Regions from separate parts of the Vagococcus changpingensis genome, predicted to be linked through region 1. Evidence: a T-box and tRNA genes for the amino acid it is inferred to sense, from the RefSeq annotation. Region 1 holds a T-box; the other holds one or more tRNA genes.
The links. A T-box is a leader RNA that pairs with one kind of tRNA and senses whether it is charged. The one in region 1 lies ahead of cysS (cysteine--tRNA ligase), so its partner is inferred to be a tRNA-Cys.

Region 1 (6,680 bases):
GGTATTTTTGAAATGAGACAAGCTGGTTTAGTGGAAGTGTTAAATCCATCTGAAGCTTTCTTGGAAGAGAGAATTGATGGGGCAACTGGATCAGCGATTGTCTGTTCAATGGAAGGAACGCGACCTATCTTAGCTGAAATTCAATCACTTGTAACGCCATCTGTTTTTGGAAATGCGAAACGAACAGCAACAGGTCTTGATTATAACCGTGTATCACTGATTATGGCTGTGTTAGAAAAACGTGCTGGATTATTATTACAAAACCAAGATGCTTATTTAAAAGCAGTTGGGGGAGTGAAACTTGATGAACCAGCGATTGATTTATCCATCGCAGTGAGTATTGCATCAAGTTACAAAGATAAAGGGACTTCTCCTCAAGATTGTTTTATTGGTGAAATTGGGTTAACTGGTGAAATTAGACGAGTAAATCGTATCGAGCAACGGGTAGGAGAAGCACAGAAATTAGGATTTAGACGAGTCTTTATTCCTATTAATAATCTGCAAGGGTGGACACCGCCAACTGGAATTGAAGTAATTGGTGTTGAAACACTATCTGAAACATTATTTAAAGTATTTTCCTAAGTAAAGGAGGAAAGATAAGTATGCAGAAAAAAATATATGCGATTGTGATGGCTATTGTTGGATTTAGTTTAGGTGTGGCATTATTCCCATTACTATGGAAAGCCACAAATCAAGAAACACTTAGTTGGTTAAATAACGATATTACTAACGGAATTATTGGTGCGATTATTTTTGCAATTATTGCGACTTTAACTGAGCGATACTTAGTATCAGGTTTAAAAAAAATAGAAAAATTTATTACAGAACAAAGTCTATCAGATTTGTTATTCGGAAGTATTAGTACAATTATTGGATTACTCTTAGGGGCACTTATTTCTGTTCCATTTTATTCACTCCCTTTAATTGTTCCGGCAATTATTATGTTAATTACAGGATATTTAGGTTTTAGAGTTGGAACAATGAAAACGGAAGATTTTAAAAAGCTCTTTATGCCAAAATCAAAAAAGGTATCAGAGGACATCTTAGATCGTCGAGTTGATGATTATTTTCATAAATACAAAGTATTAGATACCAGTGTTATTATTGACGGGCGTATTTATGATATAGCTAAAACTGGGTTCATTGAAGGAACATTATTAATTCCAAATTTTGTTTTATATGAATTACAATACATTGCGGATTCAGGGGATAGTATGAAACGCGTTCGCGGACGTCGAGGGTTAGATATCTTAAACGCCTTACAAAAAGAAGAAAATATCTCGGTTGAAATGTATGAAGGCGATTTTGAAGATATTCAAGAAGTTGATAGTAAATTGATTAAGTTAGCTAAATTGTTAGATGGTATTGTCGTGACAAATGACTACAATCTTAATAAAGTCTGTGAATTTCAAAATGTCCCAGTATTTAACATTAATGCCTTGGCAAATGCTGTTAAACCAGTTGTCATACCTGGTGAAACAATGGATGTTGTTGTAATGAAAGATGGAACAGAACGCCAACAAGGTGTAGCATATTTAGATGATGGCACAATGGTTGTGGTTGAAGATGGTAAACACTTTATGAACAAGAAAATAAATGTTATTGTAACGAGTGCATTACAAACGGCTGCTGGTCGAATGATTTTTGCAAAACCAAGTCATTCTCAAACAACGATAAATGCTGACTAATTGTTAAAAAAGTCTTAAGAAAGTGCCTTTACTATTTAAGTAAATGAAGGTAAACTAAAAGCATAGGAAGCGATAATACGTGAACAAGGAAGGTAATACCATGGGAAATAAAGTACGTGTCAGATATGCACCAAGTCCAACAGGTCATTTGCATATAGGAAATGCCAGAACAGCATTATTTAATTATTTATTTGCTCGTCATCATGATGGCGATTTTATTATTCGTATTGAGGATACAGATCAAAAACGTAATATTGAAGACGGAGAAAAAAGTCAGTTAGATAACTTAGCATGGCTAAATATTGACTGGGATGAGTCACCTGATAAACCAGGTGAATATGGTCCTTATCGTCAATCCGAAAGAAAAGATATTTACCAACCATTAGTTGATCAATTATTAGCAAGTAACTTGGCTTACAAATGCTACTGTACAGAAGAAGAATTAGAAGCAGAACGTGAAAGCCAACGTAGCCGTGGTCAAATTCCACGTTATAATGGAAAGTGTGCTCATTTAACACCAGAACAACAAGCAGCAAAAGAGGCTGAAGGTATCACACCAGTGGTTCGTTTTAGAGTACCAAAAGGCGAAGAATACACATTTGATGACATTGTAAAAGGAAACATTACATTTGAATCTGATAGTGTAGGTGGCGATTTTGTCATTTTAAAACGTGACGGGATGCCGACGTATAACTTTGCCGTAGCCGTGGATGATCATTTGATGAAAATTACGCATGTTTTACGTGGGGATGATCATATTGCAAACACACCCAAACAATTAATGATCTATGAAGCTTTCGGTTGGACACCACCAAGATTTGGTCATATGACATTAATCATTAATACAGAAACAGGTAAAAAACTAAGTAAACGTGATGAAACGATTCTACAATTTATCGAACAATACCGTGAATTAGGTTACTTACCAGAAGCAATGTTTAACTTTATCAGTTTGTTAGGTTGGTCTCCAGTTGGTGAAGAAGAAATCTTTAGCCAAGAAGAATTGATTAAAATCTTTGATGCAGATCGTTTAGGTAAATCACCTGCAGCCTTTGATAACAAAAAACTTGAATGGATTAGTAACCAATACATGAAACAACTTGATAGAAAAACAATGGCAGAAATGGCCTTACCTTATTTAATTGAAGCAGGATTAGTAGAAGAAAATCCAACCGCTGAAAAACAAGCTTGGGTTGAAGAATTAGTGAGTCTTTACCAACCACAAATGAGTTATGCAAAAGAAATCGTTGAATTATCAAGTTTATTCTTTAATGATACATTGTCATTTGATGAATCTGCTAAAGAAGTCCTATCAGATGAACAAGTGCCAGAAGTATTAGAAGCATTTAAAACTCAATTGAAAGAATTAGAAGAATTTGATGTTCCGACTATTAAAAAAGCGATTAAAGCTGTACAAAAAGAAACAGGAGCTAAAGGTAAAAAATTATTTATGCCAATTCGTGTAGCAGTCAGTGGACAAATGCATGGTCCAGAATTAGCAGAAACGATTCTTTTATTAGGTAAAGAGCAAGCAACAGAACATATTAATTTAGCATTAAAAGAAATACAAGGATAAGAAAAGTAAGTGATAAATTGTCTTTAGAGAGCTTGTGGTGGGTGCGAACAAGTGTTAATTTATCAGTGAAGTGCCTCTTTGAGTAGGATAAGTGAAGTAAGTAGCTTGTCTCGTGTGATAGACGTTATGTTATCAAAAAGATTCACTGTATCAAGTGAATGAAGAAAAGTGGAACCACGTGAGAACGTCTTTTAACAAACAATTTGTTAAAAGACGTTCTTTTTTATCTATGAGAGGAGCAAGTATATGGGAATACAGATATATAATACATTAAGTCGAAAAAAAGAAAATTTTGTACCAATTAAACCAAATGAAGTGAGCATGTATTTGTGCGGTCCGACTGTTTATAATTACATTCATATAGGAAATGCTAGAAGTACAGTCGCTTTTGATACAGTTAGACGTTATTTTGAGTTTAGAGGATATAAGGTTAATTATGTCTCAAACTTTACAGATGTGGATGATAAAATCATTAAGACGGCTAACCAAGAAGGAATTTCAACGAAAGAATTAGCAGATAAATATATAGAGGCTTTTAAAGAAGACACGGGTAAATTAAACGTGCAACCAGCTTGCTTGCACCCACGTGTCGTTGACCATATTGATGATATCATTGACTTTGTTTCTGTTTTAATTGATAAAGGTTATGCTTACGAGTCACAAGGAGATGTGTATTACCGCACACGACTATTTAAACCTTATGGAAAGTTAAGTAATAAAAGCATTGACGAATTGGAAATTGGGGCTAGTCAAAGAACTGGTGATGAATCAGCTAAAAAAGAAGATCCATTAGATTTTGCTTTATGGAAAGAAGCAAAAGAGCATGAGGTTTCATGGGATTCTCCATGGGGAAAAGGCCGTCCAGGATGGCACATTGAGTGCTCTGTGATGGCAACAAAACATTTAGGTGATACAATAGACATCCACGCAGGTGGTCAAGACTTAGAATTTCCTCATCACGAAAATGAAATTGCTCAAAGTGAAGCAAAAACTGATCAGACATTTGCTCATTATTGGATGCATAACGCTTATTTAACAGTCGGTGAATCAGGTGAGAAAATGAGTAAATCACTTGGTAACTTTATTACCGCACATGATTTGATGAAAGACGTGTCACCAGAAGTGGTACGTTTCGCTTTGTCAACGACACATTATCGTCGACCAATGCCTTTCAATGAAACAACAATTAAAGAAGCAACGACTAATTTAGGACGTATTAAAAGTAGTTACAATAATGCGAGTTTCCGATTAGAAACGTCAGTTGATTCTTTAGAAAACGATCATGATTGGTTAAAAGAATTATCTACTTTGATGATGGAATTTGTTACAGAGATGGATGATGATTTTAATGCCGCAAATGGTATTACAGTAGTTTATCAGTTAGTGAAACACTTAAATCGTTACTTAGAAGAAGAGACGGTTTCTAAAGAAGTTATATCTGCCTATCAAGAAACGCTAGAAAAATTAGTGCTTATTTTTGGTATTGAACTAGCTAGTAGCGAGGATTTATTAGATGAAGATATTGATGCGTTAATTTCTGAGAGAAATACGGCACGTAAAGAAAAAAACTTTGCTAGAAGTGATGAGATACGTGATTTATTAAAAGAACAAGGGATTATTTTAGAAGATACCCCTCAAGGAACAAGATGGAGTAGAAGTGAATGACAAATGAAAAAGATTATACCTTACTAAGTGGATTAACTCTTGCTTATGTGGGGGATGCTATATATGAAACATACATCCGTGATTATTTAGTGAAAAGTGGGCAAACTCGCCCGAATCAATTACACCGTTTAGCAACACACTATGTATCAGCTAAAGCGCAACATTATTTGATTGAACAAATGATGGAACAAGGACTTTTAAATGATGAAGAACAAGATATGTATCGACGTGGCCGCAATGCCAAAAGCCACACAAGTGCCAAAAATACGTCGGTTGCTGTGTATCGATCATCTACAGGTTTTGAAGCATTGATGGGATATTTACACTTAACAGAACAAAAGAAACGTTTAGAAGAAGTCATTGCATGGTGTATTCAAACAATAGGAGAAAAAAATAATGAGAAAACCACAAAATAAACGCAAACCAGACAGACAACGCCCAAAATTTGATAAAAAACATCAACAAGAAGCAGATGTACCAACACCAGAAATGGATGATGTGGTGTTAGGAAAACATGCGACAATAGAAGCGCTGCAAGCTAATCGAGGGAATAAACTATTTTTACAAGAAGACATTAAAGGAAATAAAATTGAAGAAATTAAACAGTTGGCTCAAGAAAAAATAGTTTCTATCAAATGGGTACCAAAATCTAAATTGGATGAAATGGTAGATGGATTAAATCATCAAGGGATTGTCTTAAAAATCACCCCATATGAATATCTATCGTTATCAGAATTATTGGAAAAAACAAAAGAAAAAGAAAATCGTTTTTTCTTAATTTTAGATAGTATTATGGATCCACATAACTTAGGTTCAATTTTACGGACAGCTGACGCGGTAAATGTTGATGGCGTTATCATTCCAAAACATCGTGCAGTCGGAGTGACACCAGTGGTAGTGAAAACTTCTACTGGGGCGGTAGAACACATTCCTATTTCACGAGTGACAAACCTTTCGCAAACAGTTAAGGAACTAAAAAAAGAAAATATTTGGGTATTTGGAACAGATATGGAAGGGACAGACTACACCCATTGGAATGTTTCAGGCGACATTGCTTTAATTATTGGTAATGAAGGAAAAGGGATGGGGCAAGCGCTCAAAAAAGAGGTCGATGAAATGATTACTATTCCAATAGAAGGTCACGTACAAAGTTTAAATGCGAGTGTTGCAGCTGGCTTGTTAATGTATGAAGTATATAGAAAGAGAAGATAAACAATGGAGGGCATCATATGACACGAAAATTAAAACATCAAGTCCTTTTTGTCGATGGTTATAATATGATTGGTGCTTGGCCTGAATTAAATCGCTTAAAAAAGCTAGATAAATTAGGAGATGCGAGAGATCAGTTATTATTTATTCTATCGAATTATGCTAAATATAAAGGAATCGAAATCATCGTTGTATTTGATGCCCAACTTGTTCCAGGTATTCAACAGACGTATGATAAGTATGGTTTAACAGTTATTTTTACAAAAGAAGAAGAAACAGCAGACACATATATTGAACGGGAAGTTCCTAATAAAATGAATGCTTTATCAACTGTTCGTGTAGCAACAAGTGATTTGGCAGAGCAGTGGGTGGTTTTTTCTCAAGGTGCGTTACGTGTTTCAGCAAGGGAACTGTTTAATTCAATTAAAGAAATGGAAAAAGAAATTAAAACTGATACACAAGATTATAAGTACCAAAATTTAAGACGAAATAGTCCATGGAATCAAGAACAAGTTCAAACATTAAAAGAATTATTTGATGAG
Region 2 (6,680 bases), 350 kb from region 1:
GAGTCAAATGCTTTTATCTTTAAGAACAAGTTGTGATGAGTAGGGAAATAGAGTACCGAAGTCTCAATGTCACACTGTCAAGAAAAGCTTCTAGTTAGAAACAAATGACCCGTACCGCAAACCGACACAGGTAGTCGAGGAGAGAATCCTAAGGTGAGCGAGAGAACTCTCGTTAAGGAACTCGGCAAAATGACCCCGTAACTTCGGGAGAAGGGGTGCTGAACGCAAGTTCAGCCGCAGTGAATAGGCCCAAGCGACTGTTTATCAAAAACACAGGTCTCTGCAAAATCGAAAGATGACGTATAGGGGCTGACGCCTGCCCGGTGCTGGAAGGTTAAGAGGATGGGTTAGCAATAGCGAAGCTCAAAATTGAAGCCCCAGTAAACGGCGGCCGTAACTATAACGGTCCTAAGGTAGCGAAATTCCTTGTCGGGTAAGTTCCGACCCGCACGAAAGGCGTAACGATTTGGGCACTGTCTCAACGAGAGACTCGGTGAAATTTTAGTACCTGTGAAGATGCAGGTTACCCGCGACAGGACGGAAAGACCCCATGGAGCTTTACTGTAGTTTGATATTGAATGTTTGTAACACATGTACAGGATAGGTAGGAGCCGTAGAAATCGGAACGCTAGTTTCGATGGAGGCGCTGGTGGGATACTACCCTTGTGTTATGACCATTCTAACCCGCACCACTTATCGTGGTGGGAGACAGTGTCAGATGGACAGTTTGACTGGGGCGGTCGCCTCCCAAAAGGTAACGGAGGCGCCCAAAGGTTCCCTCAGAATGGTTGGAAATCATTCGTAGAGTGCAAAGGCAGAAGGGAGCTTGACTGCGAGAGTTACAACTCGAGCAGGGACGAAAGTCGGGCTTAGTGATCCGGTGGTTCCGCATGGAAGGGCCATCGCTCAACGGATAAAAGCTACCCTGGGGATAACAGGCTTATCTCCCCCAAGAGTTCACATCGACGGGGAGGTTTGGCACCTCGATGTCGGCTCGTCGCATCCTGGGGCTGTAGTCGGTCCCAAGGGTTGGGCTGTTCGCCCATTAAAGCGGCACGCGAGCTGGGTTCAGAACGTCGTGAGACAGTTCGGTCCCTATCCGTCGCGGGCGTTGGAAATTTGAGAGGAGCTGTCCTTAGTACGAGAGGACCGGGATGGACATACCTCTGGTGTACCAGTTGTTCTGCCAAGGGCATTGCTGGGTAGCTATGTATGGACGGGATAAACGCTGAAAGCATCTAAGCGTGAAGCCCCCCTCAAGATGAGATTTCCCATTCCTTTAAGGAAGTAAGACCCCTGAAAGATGATCAGGTAGATAGGCTAGAAGTGGAAGTACAGTGATGTATGGAGCGGACTAGTACTAATCGGTCGAGGACTTAACCAAGATAGCGGTGGACCATTATATTGATACTAACTTAACATCCAGTTTTGAGTGAATCATCACTCAATAAAAAACATATAAGTGCGGTGACGATGGCAAGAAGGATACACCTGTAACCATGCCGAACACAGAAGTTAAGCTTCTTAGCGCCGAGGGTAGTGAAGGGTTTCCCTTTGTGAGAGTAGGACGTTGCCGTGCTTATATTATTATCCGGCATAGCTCAGTTGGTAGTAGCGCATGACTGTTAATCATGATGTCGTAGGTTCGAGTCCTACTGCCGGAGTTCTTTTAATTAAGGTAAAACTCAGGAGAGTTGTCCGAGTTGGCCGAAGGAGCATGATTGGAAATCATGTAGGCGGTAATAACTGTCTCAAGGGTTCGAATCCCTTACTCTCCGTATACTAAAAGAAATTATGATACTGGCCCGTTGGTCAAGCGGTTAAGACACCGCCCTTTCACGGCGGTAACACGGGTTCGATTCCCGTACGGGTCATAAAATATAATAGAAACCATAATTAGGTTCCGTGGTGTAGGGGTTAACATGCCTGCCTGTCACGCAGGAGATCGCGGGTTCGATTCCCGTCGGAACCGTTATTGGCGCAGTAGCTCAGTTGGTAGAGCAACGGATTGAAGCTCCGTGTGTCGGCAGTTCGATTCTGTCTTGCGCCATTTGGAGGGGTAGCGAAGTGGCTAAACGCGGCGGACTGTAAATCCGCTCCTTCGGGTTCGGCAGTTCGAATCTGCCCCCCTCCATATTTAAAGGGGTATAGTTTAGCGGTAGAACTACGGTCTCCAAAACCGTCAGCGTGGGTTCGATTCCTACTACCCCTGTTAATAATATGGCGACTGTGGCGAAGTGGTTAACGCACCGGATTGTGGCTCCGGCATTCGTGGGTTCGATTCCCATCAGTCGCCTTTTTATTATTGGGCTATAGCCAAGCGGTAAGGCAACGGACTTTGACTCCGTCATTCGTTGGTTCGAATCCAGCTAGCCCAGTTTTTTAAAGGCGGTATAGCCAAGTGGTAAGGCAGAGGTCTGCAAAACCTTTATCATCGGTTCAAATCCGGTTACCGCCTCTTGTTTTGCCGGCGTGGCGGAATTGGCAGACGCGCTGGACTCAAAATCCAGTGCCCATTGAGGGCGTGCCGGTTCGACCCCGGCCGCCGGTATAATTTAGTAAAAAGAGCTTTGAATGATTTCATTCAAAGCTCTTTTGGTATATACAAAGCTAATTAGTATAAATATCTAGATATATTATGTATAATAAAGGTCAATATAAGTCAATTGTTTTATGTTACGTTTGAAGGGTGAGATTTTTATGCAAAATAAAAATATGTCTGATATTATAGAAGATTATTTAAAAGAACTATTGAAGAATGAGGATATTATTGAAATAAAACGAGCTGAAATTGCTAATCAATTTAATTGTGTACCATCACAAATTAATTATGTTATTAACACAAGGTTTACTGTTCCAAAAGGTTATCGGGTAGAAAGTAAACGTGGTGGTGGTGGGTATATTCGTATTGTAAAAGTTAAATTGATAAAATATAAAACCAGAATATGTGAAGAAATTCCAGATATGATAAGTAATGGTTTGACAGACAGTGAAGCATTTGCTATTTTAAATGAACTGCAAGATAATAATCTAATAACTGTACGTGAAAAGTATTTACTTAATTCAGCGTTTAAATTAACTGGTATTAGTCGCTCGGAAGAAGAAAAATTATTGAGATCGAACATGATGATTGATGTATTAGAACGACTAACTTATGAAGAATAGGAGTGATAGGTATGGGTGAATTATTTACTAAAAGGGCTAATGAAGTTCTGAATCTTGCACAAGAAAGTGCTAAATATTTTAGACATGATGTAGTTGGAACAGAGGATTTGTTACTTGCTTTAGCGAAGGAACCAAGAGGTATTGGTGGAAAAGTAATGAGATATTTTGATATTGATGATACTTATCTGTTTGAGGAAGTTGAACAGATTGTTCAATATGGACGTTATAAATCTAAAGAAAACGAATTGCTTCCTTATTCTCCGCGAACTAAGGATGTGTTAGCTTTCGCAGGTGAAGAGGCTAAACGACTAGGGGCGCCAAGCATTGGAACAGAACACATTTTACTTGCTTTGGTTAGAGAAGATACATTATTATCTGCTAGAATTTTAAAAAATTTAGGAGTGGAACTTCCCAAGTTACGCAAAGATATAATGAGAAGAATTGGTATTACAGACAATAATAAAAATGGTAAAAATAGAAAAGCGATTAAGAATTCAGTTGGTGAAGGGACTCCTACACTAGATTCTTTGGCACGAGATTTGACACAGAGTGCTAGAGAAAAACGATTAGATCCTTTAGTTGGTCGCGAGATAGAAGTTGAACGATTGATACAAATTTTAAGTCGTCGAACTAAAAATAATCCGGTACTTGTTGGAGAACCTGGTGTTGGGAAAACAGCTATTGCTGAAGGTTTAGCGCAACGGATTATCGAATCTAATGTACCAAAAGATATGCAAAATAAACGTGTGATGATGCTTGATATGGGAGCAGTAGTTGCTGGGACTAAGTATCGTGGTGAATTTGAGGATCGCATGAAAAAATTGGTGGATGAAATTTACCATGATGGCGAAGTTATTTTGTTTATTGATGAATTACATACGTTGATTGGTGCTGGTGGTGCTGAAGGAGCGATTGATGCATCTAATATTTTAAAACCTGCATTAGCACGTGGAGAACTTCAAACAATAGGGGCAACAACATTAGATGAATATCAAAAATATATTGAAAAAGATTCTGCGTTAGAGCGCCGATTTGCTAAAATTATGGTTGATGAACCCACTGAAGAAGAAACCATTGATATTTTGACAGGGTTGAAATCTCAGTATGAAGAACATCATCAAGTAACCATAACTCAAGAGGCTGTTGAAGCAGCTGTAAAATTATCTATTCGTTACATTAATGATCGTCAGCTTCCTGATAAAGCTATTGATTTGATAGATGAGGCAGCTGCCAAAGTACGCTTGAACCAAACGGAAAAACCATCTCCAATAGTGAAACAACAACGGGTATTAGCTGATATCTATAAGGAAAAAGAAGAAGCGATTATCTCACAAAAATTTGCCGAAGTGGTTGAAATTCGAGAGATAGAAAAGAAAGCCTTAAAAAAATTAGCAAAATTAGTTGAAAAACAAGAAAAAGAATCAGCTGGTTATACACAAAAATTGACCGAAGAAGATATTGAATCTGTCATTTCTCAATGGACTGGTATTCCTTTAACACAGTTAGAGAAAAAAGAGAGTGAACGATTACTTGATTTAGAAAAGGTTATGCATGAACGTGTTATCGGCCAAGAAGAGGCTGTAGAATCTGTTTCACGTGCTATTCGACGTGCGAGAAGTGGGTTGAAGAGTCCAAATCGTCCAATTGGGTCATTTATGTTTTTAGGGCCAACAGGTGTTGGAAAAACAGAATTAGCTAAAACAATTGCTGAAGTGATGTTTGGTTCAGAAGATGCCTTGATTCGAGTGGATATGTCTGAATTTATGGAAAAACATAGTACAAGTCGTTTAGTCGGCTCCCCTCCAGGGTATGTTGGTTATGATGAAGGAGGACAATTGACTGAGCGAATCCGTCAAAAACCATATTCTGTTGTATTACTTGATGAGGTAGAAAAAGCCCATCCTGATGTGTTTAATGTGTTGTTGCAAGTACTAGATGATGGGCATTTAACTGATGCCAAAGGTCGTAAAGTAGATTTTAAAAATACAATTATTATCATGACATCAAATATCGGCGCTACTTCTTTACGAGATGAAAAGACTGTTGGATTTGGTGTAGCAGATGAAACCAAAGATTATAAAGCGATGAAATCTCGTATATTAGAAGAATTGAAAAAATCATTTAGACCGGAATTTTTAAATCGTGTAGATGAAGTGGTCGTATTCCACTCATTAAATAAACAACAATTACATGATATCGTGAAAATCATGTCTAAAGATGTTGTTGAGAGATTAAAAGAACAAGATATTACATTAAAATTAACTTCAGCAGCTATTGATGTTATCAGTAGTGAAGGGTTTGATCCGGAATACGGAGCTCGTCCAATTCGTCGTGCTTTGCAAAAAGAAGTCGAAGATAGACTAAGTGAATTACTCTTGTCAGGTGAACTTCAAACAGGAGATATAGTGACTCTTGGTGCATCAAAAGGGAAAATTAATACAAAAGTAAAAAAGGTAGAAAAAGTGTAACAAACAAGCGTTAGTTAGTTAAATAACTAGCGCTTTTACCTTGTGAAAGATTGCGGTTTATCTATGCAATATGTTAGGATAAAAAGTGTTTATAAAGGATAGGAGTGTCTAGAATGATAGAGATAAGTACGACAGTGGACTCATTAGAACAGGCACGTCAACTGGTCGAATTGGATATTGATGTAATTTGTTTTGGAGAAGAAGAATTTGGGTTACGTTTACCGCATTATTTCACAAGAGAAGAAATGACTGAATTGGTTCAATTAGCTCATAGCAAAGGAAAAAAAGCACGTGTAGCAGTAAGTGCCATTATGCATCCAGATAAAATGGAGCTTATTCCTGAATATTTGGTTTTTTTAGAATCAATTGGAGTAGATGATATTATTGTAGGCGATCCTGGTGTGATTTATGTCTTACAACGAGATGGATATAAACTACCTTATGTATATAATGCTGAAACAATGGTGACTAGTTCAAGGCAAGTAAACTTTTGGGCAAAACGTGGGGCAACTGGTGCAATTTTAGCTAGAGAAATTCCATTTGAGGAGTTGCAACAAATTGCCAAAGATACGCAAGTCTTTACTGAAGTTTTAGTGTATGGTGCGACGTGTATCCATCACTCAAAACGCCCATTGATTACAAATTATTTTAATTTTACGAAGCAACAAGACAATGTTTCTAAAGAAGATGGGTTGTTTATATCTGAACCTAAAGATGAAGAAACGCATTATTCTATTTTCGAGGATAAGCATGGGACACACATTTATGCCACAAATGATGTAGACTTAATGTTTGAATTAAAAGAATTATATGATGCTGGTTTAAGACATTGGAAATTAGATGGTATGTATACTCCTGGGGAAGATTTTGTGAGTATTGTTTCAAGTTTTATTACAGCTAAAAAAGCGTTGATTGGAGACACTTGGGCACAGGATTTGGCAAAATCGCTACAAAAAACGATTATGGAACATCATCCAAAAGGAAGAAGTTTGGATACTGGCTTTTATTATTTAGATCCTGAGGAAATAAAATAGGAGAGAATAAAGA

Region 2: it has a tRNA-Cys gene. The T-box ahead of cysS (cysteine--tRNA ligase) is inferred to sense a tRNA for this amino acid. The anticodon was not compared.

What each region holds. Positions count from the first base shown of each region.
Region 1 covers NZ_CP093384.1:1,774,894-1,781,573, reverse strand. The annotation lists gene radA (DNA repair protein RadA) at 1-582, shown strand, start outside; gene MN187_RS08590 (PIN/TRAM domain-containing protein) at 603-1,688, shown strand; gene gltX (glutamate--tRNA ligase) at 1,789-3,264, shown strand; T-box leader at 3,249-3,459, shown strand; gene cysS (cysteine--tRNA ligase) at 3,511-4,929, shown strand; gene MN187_RS08575 (Mini-ribonuclease 3) at 4,926-5,345, shown strand; gene rlmB (23S rRNA (guanosine(2251)-2'-O)-methyltransferase RlmB) at 5,326-6,141, shown strand; gene MN187_RS08565 (NYN domain-containing protein) at 6,159-6,680, shown strand, end outside.
Region 2 covers NZ_CP093384.1:110,500-117,179, forward strand. The annotation lists rRNA gene MN187_RS00520 (23S ribosomal RNA) at 1-1,384, shown strand, start outside; rRNA gene rrf (5S ribosomal RNA) at 1,464-1,579, shown strand; tRNA gene MN187_RS00530 (tRNA-Asn) at 1,591-1,664, shown strand; tRNA gene MN187_RS00535 (tRNA-Ser) at 1,689-1,778, shown strand; tRNA gene MN187_RS00540 (tRNA-Glu) at 1,803-1,874, shown strand; tRNA gene MN187_RS00545 (tRNA-Asp) at 1,900-1,972, shown strand; tRNA gene MN187_RS00550 (tRNA-Phe) at 1,978-2,050, shown strand; tRNA gene MN187_RS00555 (tRNA-Tyr) at 2,054-2,134, shown strand; tRNA gene MN187_RS00560 (tRNA-Trp) at 2,142-2,212, shown strand; tRNA gene MN187_RS00565 (tRNA-His) at 2,224-2,296, shown strand; tRNA gene MN187_RS00570 (tRNA-Gln) at 2,307-2,378, shown strand; tRNA gene MN187_RS00575 (tRNA-Cys) at 2,388-2,458, shown strand; tRNA gene MN187_RS00580 (tRNA-Leu) at 2,467-2,551, shown strand; gene MN187_RS10565 (CtsR family transcriptional regulator) at 2,701-3,165, shown strand; gene MN187_RS00595 (ATP-dependent Clp protease ATP-binding subunit) at 3,177-5,633, shown strand; gene MN187_RS00600 (peptidase U32 family protein) at 5,747-6,667, shown strand; gene MN187_RS00605 (peptidase U32 family protein) at 6,680-6,680, shown strand, end outside.